Regions from separate parts of the Mesorhizobium sp. L-8-10 genome, predicted to be linked through region 1. Evidence: riboswitches for the same ligand, from Rfam matches in the RefSeq annotation. Region 1 holds a riboswitch; the other holds the start of a gene.
What was found. Region 1 has a riboswitch for glycine ahead of JN280_RS13460 (D-amino acid dehydrogenase). Riboswitches for the same ligand answer to the same signal wherever they lie in the genome.
Positions count from the first base shown of each region.

Region 2: it holds a riboswitch for glycine, as region 1 does, so the genes downstream of both, gcvT (glycine cleavage system aminomethyltransferase GcvT) here and JN280_RS13460 (D-amino acid dehydrogenase) in region 1, are expected to answer to the same signal.

Region 1 covers NZ_AP023263.1:2,891,521-2,902,410, reverse strand. Annotated here, with positions in the region: gene JN280_RS13500 (isochorismatase family protein) at 1-618, opposite strand, end outside; gene JN280_RS13495 (2-hydroxymuconate tautomerase) at 615-815, opposite strand; gene JN280_RS13490 (resolvase) at 796-1,500, opposite strand; gene JN280_RS13485 (dihydroorotase) at 1,497-2,843, opposite strand; gene JN280_RS13480 (dipicolinate synthase subunit DpsA) at 2,840-3,730, opposite strand; gene JN280_RS13475 (NAD/NADP octopine/nopaline dehydrogenase family protein) at 3,727-4,815, opposite strand; gene JN280_RS13470 (GlcG/HbpS family heme-binding protein) at 4,977-5,408, opposite strand; gene JN280_RS13465 (malate synthase G) at 5,428-7,605, opposite strand; gene JN280_RS13460 (D-amino acid dehydrogenase) at 7,618-8,874, opposite strand; glycine riboswitch at 9,012-9,104, opposite strand; gene JN280_RS13455 (amidohydrolase family protein) at 9,272-10,717, opposite strand; gene JN280_RS13450 (M24 family metallopeptidase) at 10,836-10,890, opposite strand, start outside.
Region 2 covers NZ_AP023263.1:5,206,931-5,217,820, forward strand. Annotated here, with positions in the region: gene dnaE (DNA polymerase III subunit alpha) at 1-220, opposite strand, end outside; gene JN280_RS24130 (nuclear transport factor 2 family protein) at 419-790, shown strand; gene JN280_RS24135 (acetyl-CoA carboxylase biotin carboxylase subunit) at 886-2,898, opposite strand; gene JN280_RS24140 (S-(hydroxymethyl)glutathione dehydrogenase/class III alcohol dehydrogenase) at 3,110-4,237, shown strand; gene JN280_RS24145 (YaiI/YqxD family protein) at 4,257-4,736, shown strand; gene JN280_RS24150 (DUF1345 domain-containing protein) at 4,832-5,512, shown strand; glycine riboswitch at 5,664-5,751, shown strand; gene gcvT (glycine cleavage system aminomethyltransferase GcvT) at 5,904-7,004, shown strand; gene gcvH (glycine cleavage system protein GcvH) at 7,010-7,378, shown strand; gene gcvP (aminomethyl-transferring glycine dehydrogenase) at 7,390-10,191, shown strand; gene parE (DNA topoisomerase IV subunit B) at 10,457-10,890, shown strand, end outside.

The DNA of each region.
Region 1 (10,890 bases):
GTCGATCCAGGCGAGGATGTCGGAGGACGGCGCGATCTCGCAGAAATACTGCTTCCAGATCTGCTTGGCCGTCGCCTCCCATTCGGCATTGACGCCGGACACGCAGTCGTCGACTGCGATGACGTCGAGATCGCGCAGATAGGCTTCACGGATGCTCGTCTCGACACAAGCGTTGGTGGTGGCGCCCGTGACGAACAGATGCTGCGTGCCCAGCATCTTCAGCATCATCTCGAGGCGGGTCTCGTAGAAGGCGCCGAAGCGATGCTTGCGGATGACGAAGGACGGATCGAACGCCGCCAGCGGCTTCAGCTCGTCGATGATCTCCTCGTCCCAACTTCCGGCCAGCGCCGATACCTGCTTGCGCCGCGCCGTGTGCCCGGCGAGCTTCTTCCTGGCGCGGTGCTGGTCGACCGCGAAATGCTCCTGCATTGTCCAGATCACCGGGATGCCAACATCCTGGCAGCGCTTGATCAGCTTCGCCAGGGGCGAGACGATCGAGGAGAGACGCTTGGTGTCGACGCCTGAAATGCCGAGCGTGCCCTTCTCGTGGATGAAGGCGTTCTGCAGGTCGATCACCAGCAGGGCCGACTTGCGGTAGTCGAGCGGAGCGAGGCTCATTTCTTGCTCTCCTCCATGTCGATCCCGAGCACGCCGCCACGGCCCCAGCTATCCTTCGGAGTCTCGTGGATCACGACATGCAGGTGGTCCGGCTTGCAGGCGGCCTCATCCACCATGGCTTTCGTTATAGCTTTGACGAGATTGCGCTTCTGCTCGACAGTGCGCCCCTCCCACATCTCAACGACGACGAACGGCATTCATCTTCTCCTTTTCTTCGGCGGGCAACGCGCCGGAAGCCCACACGGGCACGGCAGGCGCGAAGCCCGTAACCAGATCGTTGTTCGCCCGGTCGGTGCCGCTCAGCAGCCACAACGGACGGTTGGCGTAATTGATCAGGACCTGCTCCTCCATGCATGCGCGATTGGCGGGATGCTGCGGGTCGCGATCGAAATGACTGGTCGCCGGCATCAGCCTGACGACATAGAGCGGCTCCAACGGATCGATGCCTTCCAGCAGGTCCGGTCCGACGTCGCCGAGCCGCGTCCCGAGCACCGGCGGATCGACGCGGCCGACGGGCAGGACGACGACCACGCCGGCAAGCGGAGTTGCCGGCCAGTAGCGCCCTTCCCGACCCTCGCAGAGGAACCGTGCATAGCTGCGCGCCTCAGAGAAGAGTTCGCTGTCCCAGAGGATGACATCAGGCCCGATCAAATCCTTGGCCGCTTCGATCACTCTGCTGCTCTCGCAAAGTTCCAGGAAGACCCATGGATCCGTCAGGCCGACGGCATGGCCCCACGGATTATGCAGCCCCGACAGCCGCTCCTGGCGGATCGTCGCCTTGCGGGCGACGATCCTGGCGGCCGCCTCGCTCGCCGGCAGACGCGCCGGCATCAGCGAAACCCGTCCTGCCAGGTCCAGTCCGTCGGTGCCGAGCGGGCTCATGACGGCAGCGTCACGCAACGCCCGCGGCCATAATGGCCTTCACCGACGACGCCGTTCTCATAGACGACTTCACCGCGCGCCACCGTCATTACGGGCCAACCCTTGAGCTTCCAGCCTTCGTAGATGCAGGTGCCCTTGCCCGTGTGGTTGACGGTGCGCTCCTCGTCGAGGTCAACCACCACGAGATCGGCGTCGAAACCGACATCGATATGGCCCTTGCGCGGCCACAGGCCGAAGCGGTGCGCCGGGTTGAAGGAATTGAGCTCGACCAGCCGCGACAGCGGCAGGCCGCGCTGATGTACGCCGAAATGCAGCATCAGCGACAGCTCCCACGGGAAGCTTACGACACCGGGGAACTCGGTCCAAAGATCCTCGAGCTTCTTCGGCAGGAAGGGCACGTGATCGGTGCCCAGGCTGTAGACCGACCCGTTCAACATGCCCTGCCACAGGCCTTCGAGCTCGTTGCGGTCGCGCAGCGGCGGGGAGATCTTGGCCCGCATGTCCAGATCTTCGTCGTAGCAGGTGCGGGTCAGATAGTGCGGACAGGTCTCAACGGTGACATGCACGCCGCGCGCCTGGGCCTCCGCCGCCAGCACCGGGCCCATGCCGACCGAGGTGTGGACCAGATGCAACGAGCAGCCGGTCTTCTCGGCGAGGAAGATCATGCGGCGGATCGTTTCGACCTCGCAGAAGGCCGGCCGAGATTCGGTGTAGGCGCCGAGGTCCTGACGGCCGGTCGCCGCGATCTCCTTCTTGATCCAGGAGGCGATCTGCGTATTCTCGCAATGGACGTTGATGACGCCGCCCGGCACCTTGGACAGGATGCGCATGGCCGCATAGACCCAGCCGTCCGTCGCCGGCACGATGCCGATCGGATTGTCGGGCTCGTAGCCGAAATAGCATTTGAACGACTTCACGCCCGTCTTGGCGATGACCTCTGGTATCTCGGCGATATGCTCCTCGCGCTGAATGCCGAAATGAAAGCCGAAGTCGATGATGGAGTTCTCCTCGCCGATCGCCTTCCGCTCCTCATAGAACGGCAGATACGACTCCTTGAGGTTGCGGATGTAGAGAAGGGCGGTGGTGACGCCGCCGGAAGCGGCCGCCGCGGTCTCCGTGCGCATGTCCTCCGCAAAGGGGAACTTCACGCCGAGATGGCAATGCGGGTCGATGATGCCGGGCATCAGCACCCGGCCCTCGGCATCGATGGTGCGGCTGGCATCCGGCAGCACCTCGTTGGCACCGGTGAGAACGATCTTGCCGTCCTTCACCGCCACGCCGCCGTGGAACTCGCCGTCGTGGCGAACCACACGCGCATTCTTGATGACCAGATCCGCTTTCATGCCCTTTGCTCCATGATACCTTCGATGCGGCGGCTGATGCCGCTCCATTGGCTGCGGCCCACCGTGACCGGAGCGCGCGCGCCCATGCCGCGGGCCCAGACCGCCTTGAGGCCGAGTTCCAGCGCCGCATCCCGATCTATGGTTCCAGGCGGGGCGGCAACGTCGACCAGCAGCCCGTGCCTGGGAAGGAGCGCGAGCTGGTCGCGTTCCAGAAGCCGCTTGGGCACGCTGCCGATGACGATGTCCATGCGCGGCAGGACGTCGGGTAGCTGCTCCAGCGTAAGGGTCTCCGCGCCGGCGGCATAGGCGGCTGCGCGCTGCACGGAATTGCGGGCCGCCACATGCACATGAGCTCCGAGACCGACCAGCGTATTGGTGAGCAGCGAACCGATGGTACCTTGTCCGATGAGGCAGACATTGGATTTGTGGATGGTGATCTCGGTGTTCTCGATGATGACCTTCAGCACGCCCTCGACGATCGCCGGGCCGCGCAGCAGCATCAGGTCCACATCCCATTCATATTCGTGCAGCGTTATGCCGAGCGCCTCACAGTGACCCTTCAGATTGGGATCCGCCCAGCCGAGGATAATGTGGCCGGGTTTGCGCATGCCGGCCAGCATTTCGTGGGATGGAATGATCTTCTGGGGCGCCTTGGGCGCGAACAGGGCGCCTTCGGCCGTGATACCGGGGATCGGGAACAACGCGACGTCTGCCCCCTTAAGGGCATCGGCGGCATCGCTTGCGTGGTAGACGCCCTCTATGCCCTGGTCGGGCCACGGAAACCCGTAGGCTCGCACCTTGGCGCCGGCCTTGACGGCGCAGCGAGCGATTTCCTGCTCGCGCGCGTCACCTGCGACGACGGCAATGACAAGATCCTCCCAGCTCATTGCGCCCTCACCTTCTCGATCAGCCGATCTTTCGTCAGGCCGGCGATGCCCATCGCCTCCGCCGTGCGCCCACCCTTGCGATAGTCGGTACCGACGGCGATCTGGGCGAGCCTGTAGAGGGACTTCGCCACAGGCGTATCGACCTCAGCTATTCGAGCGAATTCGAGGAAAGGCAGCAGCCCGTGGCCGAAATCTTCCTTGTAGTACCGGTATTCGAGCGAATCCGGACCCTTGATGCGCTTGTTGGCTTCGCCGCCGGAGATCGCGGCGCGGAAATCCGCGGTGTCGACGACGTCGGCCTCGACGGTGCCGAGCAGCTTCATCTCCTCGACGAGGTTTGGAAGATCGTGGCCGAAAGCCTTGGCGACGGCGAGCCTTTCGTCGTCCAGTTGCCGCATGATCCGTGCGACGCCCGGGGTCATGGCATCGACATAGAAGGTGAACTCGCCCCCGGTCGCCTCCACCCAGGCGGCGGCCAGTACCGCACCCGGCGGATGCAGCACCATGTTGACGTTGGAGAGGTCGGAGGCGATCACGTCGGCGACGGGCGTCAGGCCGGGATAGAGCTTCGCAGCCATCTCGATCGCTCCGGCTCCGCCCTTGAGCGCGGCCGCCTTCAACTGCTTGGCGCGGCCGCTGACGGTGACGCCATCGGGGCGATACTTGCGGGCGACATAGGCCAGGGTGGAGAACTCGACCACCGGCGGCGCGGCCCTGCCGGAACGCGAGAAGGTCTCGGCGAATTCGAGGGCGCCGCCAGTGTGGCCAGGGTTGAGCACCACGGGCCTTTCGGACGGCCAGCCGGCTGCGGCAAGCGCACCGGCGATCGCCGAATGCGAGAAGGTCGGAAGTACCACCACGGCGACGTCGACGCCCCCGATCGCGGCCTTCAGATCCGTGGTGATCAGCGTCGGCTTTGCGATGCCTTCCCCGAGCTTGCCCTCGAAGGCGACGCCGCCCAGCTTGATATGGGGCTCAAGCGTTTCGGCCGATCGCGCCCAGAAATGCACATCGTGCCCGGCCTGGACCAGTTCGGCGACGGATGCGGCACCGCCCGCCCCTGCCCCGAGTATCGCAACCTTCATTTTCTCCTCCGAGGTCCGAAGCACGGCAACGTGGCTGAGCCTTGCAACGCAGGTTCCGGGAGGCTCCCTTCCGCAGGCTTGCGTCGCGCTCATTGCCGTAAAATTTGATCACACTTTATGATCACATATAGAATTGTCAAGCTGAAGAATCCACCTCTGGACTAGCCAGCGACGGCCACGAAGCCTGCGCTTTCGATTCCTGCCACCGCGCACATCTCGTCATTGTCGGATGTGTCGCCGGTGATGCCGACGGCGCCGAGCAGAACACCGTCGGTAGACCGGATGAGAACGCCACCCGGCACCGGCACGATGCGGCCGCCGGAGACGCCGGAGAGCGCCTGCACGAAATGCGGTCGCTCGATCGCGGCGTTGTTGAGCCAGCGGGAGCCCGCCCCGACGGCAAGAGCGCCGTAAGCCTTGCCCGTGGCGATCTCGAAGCGCAGCATCGAAGAACCATCCTGCTTCTGGAAGGCGACGAGATGGCCGCCGGGATCGAGAACCGCGACGGAGAGCGGCTTCAACGAGGCCTCCCTGGCCTTGGCGAAAGCCCGCTCGATGATTTCGTTTGCCTTTGCGAGAGTAAGACTGGTCACGTCTGTTCCTTTCCTGAGATCAGCTCGCCTTAAGCTCCAGCCTTCTCCTGTGCAGCACCGGCTCGGTGTATCCGCTGGGCTGGACGCGGCCCTCGAAGACGAGGTCGCATGCGGCCTGGAAGGCGATCGAGGCGTCGAAGTCGGGCGCCATCGGCCGGTAGAGCGGGTCGCCGGCATTCTGCCGGTCGACGACCGCCGCCATGCGCTTCAGCGTCGCCAGCACCTGGTCCTTGCCGCACACGCCGTGATGCAGCCAGTTGGCGATGTGCTGGGACGAGATGCGCAGCGTCGCGCGGTCCTCCATCAGCCCGACATCGTTGATGTCGGGGACCTTCGAGCAGCCCACGCCCTGGTCGATCCAGCGCACCACATAACCCAGGATGCCCTGCGCGTTGTTGTCGAGCTCGAGCTGGATCTCGTCGGCCGTCCAGTTCGGCCGCGCCGCCACCGGCACCGACAGGATGTCGTCGAGTTTCGCCCGGGCCCTGTTCCGCAGTCCCGCCTGCACCGTCTTGACGTCGACCTTGTGGTAATGCGTGGCATGCAGCGTCGCCGCCGTCGGCGACGGCACCCAGGCGGTGTTGGCGCCGGCCCGGGGGTGGGCGATCTTCTGCTCCAGCATCGCCGCCATCAGGTCCGGCATCGCCCACATGCCCTTGCCGATCTGGGCATGGCCCGACAGCCCGCAGTCCAGCCCGATGTCGACGTTCCACGCCTCATAGGCGGCAATCCACGCCGCCTGCTTCATGTCGCCCTTGCGGATCATCGGCCCGGCCTCCATCGAGGTGTGGATCTCGTCGCCGGTGCGGTCGAGGAAACCGGTGTTGATGAACACCACCCGCTCGCTTGCCGCGCGGATGCACTCCTTCAGGTTGACCGTGGTGCGCCGTTCCTCGTCCATGATGCCCATCTTCAGCGTGTTGGGCGCCATCCCAAGCGCGGCCTCGACCCGGCCGAAGATCTCCACCGCGAAGGCCACCTCGTCGGGCCCGTGCATCTTCGGCTTGACGATGTAGACCGAGCCGGCCGGCGAGTTCTTGCGGCGGCCGGCAGGGCCGACGTCGTGCAGCGCGATCAGGCTGGTGATCATGGCATCCATGATGCCTTCCGGCACCTCGTTGCCGTCGCCGTCGAGAATGGCCGGATTGCCCATCAGGTGGCCGACATTCCTGACCAGCATCAGCGAACGGCAGCGCAGCGTAAAGCGCGAGCCGTCGGGTCCGGTGTAGTCGCGATCGGGATTGAGCGTGCGGGTGAAGGTCTTGCCGGCCTTGGCCACTTCTTCAGCAAGGTCGCCCTTCATCAGGCCGAGCCAGTTGCGGTAGACCACCACCTTGTCGGCGGCGTCGACGGCGGCGACCGAATCCTCGCAGTCCATGATCGTGGTGATCGCCGATTCCAGCCACACATCGGCGATATGGGCCGGATCGTCCCTGCCGATGGCGGAGCCGGCGTCGATCAGCACCTCGACATGGATGCCGTTGTTGCGCAGCAGGATCTGGCCGGGGGCGGACGCTTCGCCGAGATAACCGGCAAACTGTTCGGGCTTCTTCAGCCCCGCCGTGCGGCCGCCGTCGAGCGACACGACAAGCGCGCCGCCCTTGACCGCAAAGCCGCGGGCCTCCTGCCAGGGTGCACCGGCGAGCGGCACGGCCTCGTTCAGGAAATTGCGCGCCCATTGGATCACCCTGGCGCCGCGTTTGGGATTGTAGCCCTTGCCTTTCTCCGCGCCGTCGGTCTCGGGGATGGCATCGGTGCCGTAGAGCGCATCGTAGAGCGAACCCCAGCGGGCATTGGCGGCGTTCAACGCATAGCGCGCATTCATGACCGGCACGACGAGCTGCGGCCCGGCGACCGAAGCGATCTCGGGATCGACATTCTGGGTGGTGACGGTGAAGGCCGGCCCTTCCGGCACCAGATAGCCGATCCCGGACAGGAAGGCCTTGTAGGCGTCCATGTCGGCGGGGGCGCCATGCTCCCGGTACCAGCCGTCGATCTTCTCCTGCAGCGCGTCGCGCCTGGCCAGCAGCGCCCGGTTCTTCGGCGCCAGATCGTGCACGATCGCCGCAAACGCCTGCCAGAAGGCCGCCGCCTCGACGCCCGTCCCCGGCAGCGCCTCCGTCTCCACGAAGTCACGCAGCTCGCGCGCGACCTTCAGGCCGGCAGTCTCGACATAGGCTTGAGTGAACATGTGCATGCCCTTCTTCCGTCAGGCCGCGATGGCCGCGTCGACGCCGAACTCGCCGGCGATGCACTCGGCCACCATCTGGGCGGTCGCGGCCGAGAGCGTCCAACCGAGATGACCGTGACCAGTGTTGTAGAAGACGCCCGGCTGCCGGCCTTTGCCGACCCGCGGCATCATATTGGGCATCATCGGCCGCAGACCGGCCCAGGGCACCACGCGATTGGTGTCGACATCAGGGAACAGCATCCGCGTCCAGTCGACCAGCGGCTTGACCCGGTCGTGCCGGATGTCCCGGTTCATGCCGTTGAACTCAGCGGTGCCGGCGACCCGGAAGCGCCCGGTCCCGAGGCGGCTGGTGACGATCTTGGCGCGATCGTCGAGCAGGCTGACCCACGGGGCCGCCTGCCGACTGCGCTCCTCGTCGAGATGGACGGTGATCGAATAGCCTTTCACGGGATAGACATTGACACGATCGCCGAGCATGGCCGCGAAGCGCCGGCTGGCAGAGCCTGCGCAGATCACGACGCCGTCGGTCTCCACCGTGCCGGCATGCGGCTCACCCTCTCCCAGGGTCCCGCTCCGATAGTCGATGCGAAAGCGCCCCTTCCGCTCAACGCGCTCGACATCTGCGTCGAAGATGAAGCGCGCGCCCCGCCGCTCGCAGGCCTTGGCGAGCCCGAAGGTGAATTTGTGGATGTCGCCGGTCGAATCCGACGGCGTATAGAAACCGCCGTAGAAATCGCCATGCAACGCCGGTTCGATCGACTTGACCTCGGCGGCGGAGACGGGGTGCCGGTCGAGCCCGCCTTCGACCAGCATCGTATTGACCGTCAGCGCGTGCTGGAAACTCGGCTTGTCCCAGTAGATGTGGAGGATACCGCGCCGGACATGGTCGAAGTCGATGTTCTCGCGCGCGGCGATGCCGAACAGATGCTCGCGCGCGGCAATCGCCAGCCGCGTGGTCTCCACCGTGTTGGAGCGGTAGTTCAGGATGTTGGAGACGAATTCCGCAAGCCAGGCATATTTGTGCCAGGTGGGCGCCGGGTTCATGAGCAGCGGCGCGTCGCGCCGCATCATCCATTTGATGCCCTTGAGCAGCGTCGACCAGTGGTTCCAAACCTCCGCATTGCTCGCCGAGAGCTGGCCGCCATTGGCGAAGGAGGTTTCCATCCCCGCGTAACGCTGGCGGTCGATGACGGTGACGGCATAGCCACGTTCCAGGAGGGCATAGGCGGTGGTGACGCCGGTGATGCCGGCGCCGATGACGGCGATATGGGGCATTTCATTCTCCGCGATCAAAGTTGGGAGCGGGCCGAGACCCGCGGTTCATCCCCAATCTGTCGCTGTACCTGAGAGCTTAACCGCGCCGGCGCGGCTTTCCCCTTCGGTGGGCACTCGAAATGCCACTCTCCAGATCGTTCAACTGCATGGTCTTCTTTGCCTGAGAGTTTCCTGGGGGGTTGCTCCGTCGGCGCCGGCCATCTGCGGCCGATCTCTCCCATGCAGCCTCTTGAACGCGATATGTTTCTACCGTTCGACCGGCGCCCCCGCAACCTCTGCCGCGGAGGCGCCCAGAGCAATTCCAGCAAAAGTGCGCAGCGGTTTTGCGTCCGGAATTGCGTGAGAACAAAGAGTTAGAGCGTTTGCGCGATTCGGGGAAAGCGGAAATGCGCCAACGTCAGTTGCCTTCGTCGTAGAGCGTCGTGGTGGTCTCGACGCCCTCCTCGTGCAAACCGGCACGCTTGATCGCCGCGGCAGCCAGTTCGCGCGCCTTGCGACGGATATGCACCTCGTCGACGCCCTGCACCTTGCCGTCGGCGTAAAGCACCTTGCCGTCGACCCAGGTCTGCGTGATCGATGCGGTCGAAGCCGAGAAGACCAGCGCCTGGAGCGGATCGTAGAAAGGCGTCCATTCGACATGGTCGAGATCGAACAGGATGAAGTCCGCCTTCTTGCCGATCTCGAGCGAACCGATCTCGTCATCCCACATCAGTGCCTGGGCGCCTTCGATCGTCGCGGCCCGCAACGCCTGCCTCGCGGTAAAGATATCGGGCTGCATGCGGGCATCCTTGAACATGCCTGCGACGACGAGCATCTGCCGCATGAGGTTCATATTGCCTGCCGCCGACACGCCGTCTGTTCCGAGCCCGACCTTGACGCCGGCCTTGACCATCTCAGGATATTTGCCGATCGCCGTCGCGCCCTTGCCGAGCTTGAAGGACGAGCACGGGCAGAAGGCCACGCTGGCGCCACGTTCGGCGAGCAGCCGGACCTCTTCGTCCGAGACCGCCGCACCATGGGCGATGACGAGGTTCTTCCCAATGCCGCCGGCCCGATCGATCCGGGTAATGGGCCAGCAGCCATATTTGCTTTCGCAGACCTTGGCTTCCTCGATCGACGTGGCGAGGTGGTAGGTGGTGCCGACGCCGAGCTTCTCTGCCAGCTTCACCGCGCCGACATGCAACTCCAGGGTGCATGGCTCCTTGCCTTCGATATTGACCCAGCAGCGGGCACGGCCCTCGAGCGATCCGTTGTAGCGCCTGACGCAATCCTCAAGGACCTTCAGCGCGGTTTCCGCATCCGGGAAGAAATGATGTTCGGCCATTTCCCGGGTCCAGCCGCGCGGCAGTTCCGCCGGCGGATTGTCGGCGGCGTGGCGGCCGGTGATCCCGCGGATGCCGGTCTGCTCCATGGCCCGGATCACGATGCCGGGGTCATACTGGGAACCCATGTCGAGGAAGCAGGTCGTGCCGCAGCGCAGCATCTCGGTGATGCCGAGTAGCGCCCCCCAATATTCGTCCTCTTCCGTGATATGGGCATAAAAGGGCTTCGCCCAATGGAAGACCCAGGCGCGCGTGTTGAGGTTGTCGGGGAAGACCGCCCGCGACAGCGTTTCGGACAGATGGACGTGGCTGTCCACGAAACCCGGGCAGATACCGAGCATCCTGCCGTCGATCACCTTGTCGAAGACGGTCGAGTTGTGGCGCGCCGCGACGTCCGCCGCCGGCCCAATATCGGCGATGCGGTCATTCTCGACGACCATGCTGGCGCCGCGCAGGACCGTGTCGTTCTTGTCGACCGTGAAGGCGAAGTTCAAGTCTTTGATCAGTGTGCGCATAGTCATTCACTCGTCCACGGGCCTGCATTCCATCTGCTTCCCACCGGTCCGACCGTGGGTCGTCGCCGGCGGCGGGCGCGGAAAAGCCCTGGCCGCCGATTCTCTTTTGAACCGCCTGCAGCCCTCAGGCCACGTGACGCGCTGCCGCCTTGCCGGCGGTGCCCGTCGGGATCAGGCGA
Region 2 (10,890 bases), 2.3 Mb from region 1:
GAGCGCCGAAGAGATTATTGCTGTCCGTTACCGCGATCGCCGGCGCCTGGTCCTTCACAGCGTGTGCGATGACCTTGCCCAGCGGCAACGCGCCCTCGAGCAACGAATAGGCCGAATGCACGCGCAAATGCACGAAAGGTCGCGCCGGCGCATCGGGCACCTCCTCCCTGGCCGCCGCCTCGCGCAGAATCGGGTCGCGTGGTGGCCTGTCGCTCGCCATGATTCCAAGCCGCTCCTATGAATCTGTCTCTCGTGTCCTGAGGAGATGTTTATCGTCCGGCCGCATCCGATGCGAGTCCGACCGAAGGGCACCCACAGGCGCTGTGGACATCCCGCTGCCCCGGCGCGGCCACCCTTCCTTGCCGTTTGCGTCGATCTTGTTAGAACGCGTCAAGGACAAGGACACAGGAGACGCGAGATGAGCGAGTTGCAGAACGAAGTGGGCGAGATCGAGACGGTCATCCGCAACTATCTCGACGGCATGGTGTTCGCCGACGCCGCGAAGCTGCGCAAGGCCTTCCATCCGGGCGCCTGCGTCATCGGCCATTTCGGCGCCGATCTCGAATGGCTCTCGCTCGAAACCTTCATCTCCGGCTGCGAGAAAGCCGGCTCTGCCCCCGCGAACGAGCCCTACTACTGGGAAATCCTTTCGGCAGACATCACCGGCGACGTCGCCGTGATCAAGCTCGCGGACGACTACATGGGCAAACGCTTCACCGACTATCTGAGCCTGCTCAGGCATGAGGGCCAGTGGCAGATCGTCAACAAGACGTTTTTCGTGCACCCCTGACCCTGCCAGCGCCCATACCGGCGGCGCGCTTAGAGCAATTCCAGCAAAAGTGCGTAGCGATCTTGCGCCCGGAATCTCGCAAAAAACAAAATGCTCTATGCAAACTCCAGAATCACGGCATCGACGGCCAGGCTGTCGCCCGGCTTGGCGTTGACCTTGGCAATGGTAACGTCGCGCTCGGCACGCAAGACGTTCTCCATCTTCATGGCTTCGACCACTGCCAAGGTTTCGCCGGCCTTCACCTCCTGGCCCTCGCTCACGGCGACGGAGACGACGAGGCCAGGCATCGGGCACAGCAGCATCTTCGACGTATCGGGCGGCAGCTTCACAGGCATCAGTCGGTCGAGTTCCGCGATGCGCGGCAGCATCGGCCGCGCAACCACGGCAATCCCTTTCCAGGCGATGCGGATGCCGTTGAGCTGCGGCCGGATCTGAGCCGAGACCCTCTTGCGGTCGACGAAACCGTGCCAGACCGCCTCACCCGGCCGCCATTCCGAGCTGACGGTCAGCGGCGCGGCACCGCGGATCGAGACGTCGACCTCCATCGGGATCGAGATCATGCCCTCCGTGATCGACACCGGCACATAGTCGTCTCCGATGCGAACTTCCCAATCGCGTTTCAGTGCTCCGGAATGCGGCGCGAGGCGGCCGGTCAGGCGATCCAGGCGGTCGCGGCGCAATAGTTCGACGGACAGTGCGATCGCAGCGAGCACGCCGTTGTCGCTCTCGTCAGGCGTGATCGGGGCAAAGCCGTCCGGATACTCTTCGGCGATGAAGCCGGTCGAAAGGCGTCCCTCGCGCCAGCGGGGATGCTGCATGAGTGCGGCCAGGAATGGGATGTTGTGCTCGATGCCGTCAACCACGAAACTGTCGAGCGCGTCCGACATGGCGTCTATCGCCTGGGGCCTGGTCGGCGCCCAGGTGCAGAGCTTGGCGATCATCGGATCGTAATACATCGAGATCTCGGAGCCCTCGGCCACCCCCGTATCGTTGCGGATGACGGCATCGCCGACCGGGCCTTCTTCGGGTGGACGGTAACGTGTGAGGCGACCGATCGACGGCAGGAAATTGCGATAGGGATCTTCCGCATAGAGGCGGCTTTCGACCGCCCAGCCCTGCAGCCTCACGTCACCTTGCCTGATCGTGAGCGGCTCGCCGGCCGCGATGCGGATCATCTGCTCGACCAGATCCACGCCTGTGACGAGCTCCGTGACGGGATGCTCGACCTGCAGGCGGGTGTTCATCTCGAGGAAGTAGAAATTGCGGTCCTTGTCGACGATGAACTCGACCGTTCCGGCGCTCTGGTAGTCGACGGCCCTGGCGAGCGCCACGGCTTGTTCACCCATGGCCTTGCGCGTCCTCTCGTCGAGGAAGGGCGACGGCGCCTCCTCCACGACCTTCTGGTTGCGGCGTTGGATCGAGCATTCGCGTTCGCCGAGATAGATGGCGTTGCCTTGCGAATCGGCCAGCACCTGGATTTCGATGTGGCGCGGCTCGACTACGAACTTCTCGATGAACACGCGGTCGTCGCCGAAGGAGCTTTTTGCTTCCGAGCGCGCCCTGTCGAAGCCGTCGCGCACCTCCGCCTCGTTCCAGGCGATGCGCATGCCTTTGCCGCCACCTCCGGCCGAGGCTTTGATCATCACGGGGTAGCCGATCTCGCCGGCGATCGTCTCCGCATGATCGGCGTCCTCGATGACGCCGAGGAAACCCGGGACAGTATTCACCTCGGCGGCATTGGCAAACTTCTTCGATTCGATCTTGTCGCCCATCGCCTCGATGGCCTTGGGTTTCGGACCGATAAAGACGATTCCCTGCTTTTCCAGCGCGGCGCAGAAGGAAGCACGTTCGGAAAGGAAACCGTAACCGGGATGAACCGCTTGCGCGCCGGTCTGCTTGCAGGCCTCGATGATCTTCTCGGCGACGAGATAACTCTGGGCCGCGGCGGCCGGTCCGATATGCACCGCTTCGTCGGCCATCTCCACATGCATGGCGTCCCGGTCGGCGTCGGAGAAGACCGCCACGGTCGCGATTCCCATCTTCCTGGCGGTCTTGATCACACGGCAGGCGATCTCGCCCCGGTTGGCGATCAGTATCTTCTTGAACATGCGGGCGTTCTTCCTCCGGCTTTCCCCACTCTTTTATGGAGTTCGCGCGGCACGCTCAAGCGCGCAAATCCGCGGCTCGGGCCGGATTTCCGCTGAGACATCGTTATCCAGGGAACTGCGCTCGAGTGCTGTCTCAAGGCCGATACCGGGTTGATTGCGCTATCGAAACCTGAAAGTTTGAGCGTCTATTTCTGCGCTTGGAGACATGTCGATGAAGACCCGCGCCGCCGTTGCCGTCGCTGCCGGAAAGCCGCTCGAAATCATGGAGGTCGACCTTGACGGGCCGCGCGAGGGCGAGGTGCTGGTCGAGGTCAAGGCGACCGGCATCTGCCACACCGACGAGTTCACCTTGTCCGGCGCCGACCCCGAGGGCATCTTCCCGGCCATTCTCGGCCATGAGGGCGCCGGCATCGTCGTCGATGTCGGCAAGGGGGTGACCAGCCTGAAGAAGGGCGACCATGTCATTCCGCTCTACACGCCCGAATGCCGGCAATGTCCGTCCTGCCTGTCGCGCAAGACCAATCTGTGCACCGCCATCCGCACCACCCAGGGCCAGGGCCTGATGCCCGACGGCACCAGCCGCTTCTCGATCGGCAAGGACAAGGTGTTCCACTACATGGGCTGCTCCACCTTCTCCAACTTCACCGTGCTGCCGGAGATCGCGCTGGCCAAGGTCAATCCCGACGCGCCGTTCGACAAGATCTGCTACATCGGCTGCGGCGTCACCACCGGCATCGGCGCCGTCATCAACACCGCCAGGGTCGAGGAAGGCGCCACCGCGATCGTCTTCGGCCTGGGCGGCATCGGCCTCAACGTCATCCAGGGGCTGCGGCTGGCCGGCGCCGACATGATCATCGGCGTCGACCTCAACGACGACAAGAAGGCCTGGGGCGAGCGCTTCGGCATGACGCATTTCGTCAATCCGACGGAGGTCGAGGGCGACATCGTGCCCTATCTCGTCAACCTGACCAGGCGCGGCGCCGACCAGATCGGCGGCGCCGACTACACCTTCGACTGCACCGGCAACGTCAAGGTGATGCGCCAGGCCCTCGAGGCGTCGCATCGCGGCTGGGGCCAGTCGATCATCATCGGCGTCGCCGGCGCCGGCCAGGAGATTTCGACGCGGCCGTTCCAGCTGGTCACCGGCCGGGTGTGGAAGGGCACCGCCTTCGGCGGCGCGCGCGGCCGCACCGACGTGCCGAAGATCGTCGACTGGTACATGGACGGCAAGATCGAGATCGACCCGATGATCACCCACACGCTGACGCTCGACGAGATCAACACCGGCTTCGACCTCATGCACGAGGGCAAATCGATCAGAAGCGTCGTGGTGTACTAGGAACCCGGCCGATCGGCTGATGGACCATCCCGATTCCGTCCAGGCGCCGGCGATCTATGTCGATGCCGACGCCTGCCCCGTCAAGGACGAGGTGACGCGAGTGGCCGAGCGGCTCGGGCTCGTCGTCACCTTCGTGTCCAATGGCGGGTTGCGGCCCTCGCGCGATCCAATGATCCGCAATGTCGTCGTGTCCAAGGGGGCCGATGCCGCGGACGACTGGATCGCCGAACACGCCAAGCCCAACGACATCGTCGTGACGGCCGATATCCCGCTTGCTGCACGTGCCGTGGCCCTCGGCGCCCACGTGCTCGGGCCGACCGGGCGGCCGTTCACACCCGAGACGATTGGCATGGCGGTCGCGATGCGTGATCTGAAGCAACATCTTCGCGAGACCGGGGAGATCAAGGGTCACAATGCCGGCTTCTCCCGCGAAGACCGCTCGCGCTTCCTCGGCGCGCTCGATCAGATGGCGCGGCGAGCGGTAAAGGCCGCGGCCTGACCGGACTGTCGGGCGGCCGAAGGCGTGCTATGCTGACGAACTTGCCGCAGACCTGAGGCCATGCGGATGAAGTGGGCGGACGGCGTGACATGAGCATGGTCTGGCACTCTCGACGCCACCTTCCGTTCTATTCGGCGGCCATCTGCGGCATCCTCGTGCTGGCCACGGCGTATCGTCTCCCGTGGAATCTCGTAGCGGTCGCCGCGGCGAACACATTCTTCCTCGTCTATCTCCTCCTCAGCGGCATGAAGGTTCCCCGCCTCACCGCCAGCTTCCTGAAAAGACACGCTGCCGAGGCGGATGAACCGTTCTGGATCCTCCTCGGCGTCAGCATCGGCACCATCCTCGTGGCGGCCGGTTCACTGGTCATCCTTTTCGTGGTGATCAACAGCGAACGCGACCCGGTTGTGGCGCCATGGCTGCTCGGCTTCTCCTTCATCGCCGTCTGGCTGGCCTGGTTGACCATCCATACGATGGCCGCGCTGCACTATGCCCATAAATATTGGGAGCCGGAGGAAAGGACCGGCGGCGCGACGCCAGACGAACCGTTTCCCCGGCGCGGCCTCGACTTCCCGCATACGAAGGACCCGGAGGGCTTCGATTTCCTCTATTTCGCTTTCGTGATCGGTATGACGGCCCAGACATCCGACACGGAGGTCACCACCAAGGCGATGCGCAAGCTCACCCTGCTCCATGGCATCGCCTCGTTCTTCTTCAACACGGTGCTGGTCGCGGCCGCAGTCAATCTGGCGGTCTCGCTGGGGCAGCAGCCTTGAACACTCGCCTTCGGCCTGCATGCGCCACGCAGCGGGAGAACCGCCATCAGCGGCGTCGGCGCCATTTGGGGTCGCGTCGATTTGGCGTGGTTGGGAGGTGACAAATCCGTCGCCTTGGTCTAGCGTCCCGACTCGTCGAGGGCTTCGGCCCTGCCGGTCTGCGGGAGAGAGCAACGTTCGTTTGCCGCCGAAGGGGAAATCGCCCGAAATCTCTCAGGCAAAAGAACCGTTGACGGGTAAGACAACTCTGGAAAGTCGGGGCGAGAGCTCCGCGCCGAAGGTGTAAGCGCCGCCGACAGGGTTCCGGTTGCGCGAGTCTCTCAGGCTTCAGACAGAGGGGCACGAACCGGCTGCATTGGGCGGCCGTTTCAGTGCTGTTCTGGAGAAGCAATTGACGGGCACCGATCTAAGCCATCTTCCTCTCGAGGGTCTGCATGCCGCGGCAAATGCGCGTTTCGGCGCGTTCGCCGGCTGGCATATGCCGATCACCTACCCCGCCGGCGTGATGAAGGAGCACCTTCACACACGCGAACATGTCGGGCTCTTCGACATTTCCCATATGAAGCTGTTCGAGGTTTCAGGCAGCGGCGCGGTGGGCCTGCTCGATCGCGCCTGCCCACTCGACGCCGCGGCTCTGGCGACATCGCAGTCGAAGTATACCTTCCTCCTCAACGACAAGGCGGGGATCATCGACGACCTGATCGTCACCCGACTCGGAGAGCACCGCTTCATGGTCGTTGCCAACGCCGGCAACGCGGCGACCGACGAAAAGCATCTGCGCAGCCTCGCCGCCGCTTTCGACGTCACGATCAAACCGCTCGACCGGGTCTTTCTCGCGATACAGGGGCCCGAAGCCGAAGCGGTGCTCGCCCGTGCCGGTGTCGAGTCAAGGGGGCTGACCTTCATGACGGGCGTCGAACCCAGGGCGGATTGGTTCATGAGCCGCTCCGGTTACACAGGCGAGGACGGCTTCGAGATCGGGCTGCCGGAGCAGGACGCCCGTCCGCTGGTCGCGAAGCTCTTCGAGGACGAACGGGTGATGTGGATCGGGCTCGCCGCCCGCGACAGCTTGCGGCTGGAGGCCGGGCTCTGCCTACACGGTCAGGACATCACCGAAGAGTTCGACCCCGCAAGTGCCGGTCTCATGTGGGCCATCCCGAAGCAGGTCCGCGAGACCGGTGCTTTTGTCGGGGCCGCGGCGCTGCGCGCCGTCCTGGCCGCCGGACCATCGCGCAAGCGCGTTGGTCTCAAGGCCGAGGGCCGGCAGCCGGTGCGTGCAGGGACCAGCCTGATCGACGGGGACGGCAAGGTTGCCGGCTTCGTCACCTCTGGCGGTTTCGGCCCTTCGGCGGGCAGCCCGGTCGCCATGGGTTACGTCGCGGCGCCGCTCGCCAAGCCGGGCACCCGTCTCTACGCTGAGGTGCGGGGCCAGCGCATTCCCGTCGACATCCACCCCCTTCCCTTCACGCCGCATCGCTACCGCAAAGGATGAATTCCATGGCGACGACCTACTACACCGAAGACCACGAATGGATCCGCGTCGAGGGCGGGGTGGCGACGGTTGGCATCACCGACTATGCCCAGGAACAGCTCGGCGACCTCGTCTTCGTCGAACTCCCCGAGGCAGGACGTGTCGTGAAGAAGGGCGACACGGCCGTGGTCGTGGAGTCCGTGAAGGCGGCTTCCGACGTTTACGCACCCGTCGACGGCGAGATCGTCGAGGCGAACACCGCCCTGTCGGCGGATCCCGCGCTCGTCAACTCGGCTCCGACCGGCGACGGCTGGCTCTGGAAGATGAAGCTGGCCGACGCAAGCCAGCTTGCCGGCCTGCTCGACGAAGCCGGCTACAAGGCCATCGTCGGCTGAGGAAGGAAACCATGACCGACAACGCATCCACATTCGCTGGCCGGCACATCGGACCGGGCCCCGGCGACGTAAGGGCCATGCTGACCACGCTCGGCCTGCCCTCGATCGAAACCCTCATTGCCCAGGCTGTGCCGAAATCGATCCGCCTTGGCCGCGCGCTCGACCTGCCGGGTCCGGCGACCGAGGCCGAGGCGCTGGCCGAACTGGCCGCCAAGATGAGCGGCAACACGGTCCTGAAGAGCTTCATCGGCCTGGGTTATCACGGCGTCCAAGTGCCGCCGGTGATCCAGCGCAATCTCTTCGAGAATCCGGCCTGGTATACGGCCTACACTCCCTATCAATCCGAAATCAGCCAGGGCCGGCTCGAGCTGCTGTTCCATTTCCAGACGCTCGTAACCGAGCTGACCGGGCTGCCGGTCGCGTCCGCCTCGCTGCTCGATGAGGCGACGGCTGCGGCCGAGGCCGTCGGCATCGCCTGGCGGCATCACCGCGAGAAACGGGCCGATGTCGTCGTGGCCGGGGCTCTGCATCCGCAGACGCTCGACGTCGTCCAGACCCGCGCCGAACCGCTCGGCATCAGGATCGGCGCCGAGACGATCGGCGAAAACACGGCGGCTCTCATCGTGCCGTGGCCGGACACTTCAGGCGTCTATCACGACCAATCGGCAATGATCGCCAAAGCGAAGGCTGCTGGCGCCGTGGTCATCTTCGTTGCCGATCCGCTGGCGCTGACGCTGACGGAGGCGCCCGCGAAACTCGGCGCCGACATCGCCGTCGGCTCGATGCAGCGTTTCGGCGTGCCGATCGGCTTCGGCGGACCGCACGCCGCCTATTGCGCCGTCGCCGACAAGCTCACCCGGCTGATGCCAGGCCGCCTCGTCGGCCAGTCGACCGACGCCCATGGCCGGCCGGGCTATCGCCTAGCCCTGCAGACGCGCGAGCAGCACATACGCCGCGACAAGGCGACGTCGAATATCTGCACGGCGCAGGCGCTGCTGGCCAATATGGCCGTTTCCTATGCCATCTGGCACGGCCCGCAGGGATTGCAGGCGATCGCCCGGCGGGTGCAGACGCTTGCGTCGCGCTTGGCCGCCTCGTTGAAGGAGGCCGGGCTGACGCTGGCGGGAACCCGGTTCTTCGATACGGTGACTGTCTCCGTCCCCGGCAAGGCGAAGGAGATCGCTGCGGCCGCCGAGGAAGGCGGTCGCCTGCTTCGGGTGATCGACGCCGACAGGCTCGCTGTCAATTTCGACGAGACCTCGACCGAGGCCGACCTCGAGGCGATCGTGGCCCTGTTGGGCGCCAAGGTGGTCGGCACTGCAGGCGAGACGCTGCCAGGCAAGGCACGGGACAAGAACTTCCTGTCGCAGCCGGTCTTCCACGAAAACCGCTCGGAAACGGACATGATGCGTTTCCTGCGGAGGCTGGCCGACAAGGATCTTGCGCTCGACCGCGCCATGATCCCGCTCGGCTCCTGCACGATGAAGCTCAATGCGGCCGCCGAGATGATGCCGGTGAGCTGGACAAGTGTGGCCAATCTGCATCCCTTCGCGCCCGCCGGCCATTCGACCGGCTACCGAGCCGTGATCGGCGATCTCGAGCGCTGGCTGGGCGAGATCACCGGTTTCGACGGGGTGTCGCTGCAGCCGAACGCCGGAAGCCAGGGCGAATATGCCGGGCTGCTGGCGATCCGTCGCTACCACCAGTCGCGCGGCGAAGGTCATCGCAATGTCTGCCTCATCCCGTCTTCGGCTCACGGCACCAACCCGGCGAGCGCGAGCATGGCGGGGATGAGCGTCGTGGTCGTGAAATGCACCGAAGCGGGAGACATCGACCGCGTAGACCTGAAGGCCAAGGCGGAATCGCATGCCGACAAGCTCGCAGCCCTGATGATCACCTATCCGTCGACGCACGGTGTCTTCGAGGAGGGTGTGCGGGAGATCTGCGCCACCGTCCACGATCGTGGTGGACAGGTCTATCTCGACGGCGCAAACCTCAATGCTCTGGTCGGACTGGCGCGGCCGGGCGATCTGGGCGCCGATGTCTGCCATATGAACCTGCACAAGACCTTCTGCATCCCGCATGGCGGCGGCGGCCCCGGCATCGGGCCGATCGGCGTAAAGTCCCACCTGCAGCCGTTCCTGCCCGGCCACGTGTCGGGCGACACCAGCCATGCCGTGTCGGCGGCACCCTATGGCAGCGCGTCGATCCTGCCGATCACCTGGATGTATATCAGGATGATGGGCGCATCGGGCCTTAAGCAGGCGACGGAGACCGCGATCCTCAACGCCAATTACATCGCCGAGCGGCTCAACGGCTTTTTCCCCGTGCTCTACAAGGGCCACAACGGGCGCGTCGCCCATGAATGCATCCTGGACACGCGCTTCCTCAAGGACACTGCAGGTGTCACTGTAGAAGACGTCGCCAAGCGACTGATCGACTACGGTTTTCATGCGCCGACCATGTCCTGGCCGGTGGCGGGCACGCTAATGGTCGAGCCGACCGAATCGGAGCCGAAGAAGGAGATCGACCGGTTCTGCGAGGCGATGATATCGATCGCGCGCGAAGCCGAGCGGGTGGCCAAGGGCGAATGGCCGAGGACCGACAATCCGCTGGTCAACGCGCCGCACACGGCGACGGAGGCTTTGGCCGATGCCTGGGATCACCCTTATTCGCGCATGGTCGCCGCATATCCCAGTGGCAACGCCGATGCCGCGGCGAAATACTGGCCGCCGGTTTCGCGCGTCGACAATGTCGGCGGCGACCGCAACCTCGTCTGCTCCTGCCCCCCGATCGAGGCGCTGGCGAGTTGACCTCGAAATCGGCCTCGGCCCTTCCAACATTCGGCCGGCGTCGGATCGACGCCGGCCGAAAGTTATCCGGAAAGACGCCGTTCCTTAAGGAAACGGGAACCTCGAGGGTTCAAAATTGCTTTGAAATCCGGACTCTGGGTTATTGAAACATCGCACCGGACATCGTAGGGCTACGGCCCAAACTCCTGAACGGAACGGGAACCTCTGTCGCTCCGCCTGCAAAGCGTGGCAGTATCGTGGAGCGATTCGCAACTGAGAGACGCCCTTGGACGACCGCGACGATCTCTTTTCCAAACTCGACAGCACGCCCCAGCCGGCACGGACTCAGACGCGTCCAGTGGATCCGATCGTGCGTGCGGCCGCAACAGCAAAGCGCCCGCCGGCTGCCCGCGACGGCAGTGAGGGCTATGACGCCAGCCACATCGAAGTGCTTGAAGGGCTGGAGCCGGTCCGGCGCCGCCCCGGCATGTATATCGGCGGCACCGACGAAAAGGCGCTGCACCACCTCTTCGCCGAGGTGATCGACAACTCGATGGACGAGGCAGTGGCCGGCCATGCCACATTCATCGAGGTCGAACTGGACGCGGATGGCTACCTCACCGTTACCGACAACGGCCGCGGCATTCCGGTCGATCCGCATCCCAAGTTCAAGAACAAGTCGGCACTCGAAGTCATCATGACGACGCTTCACGCCGGCGG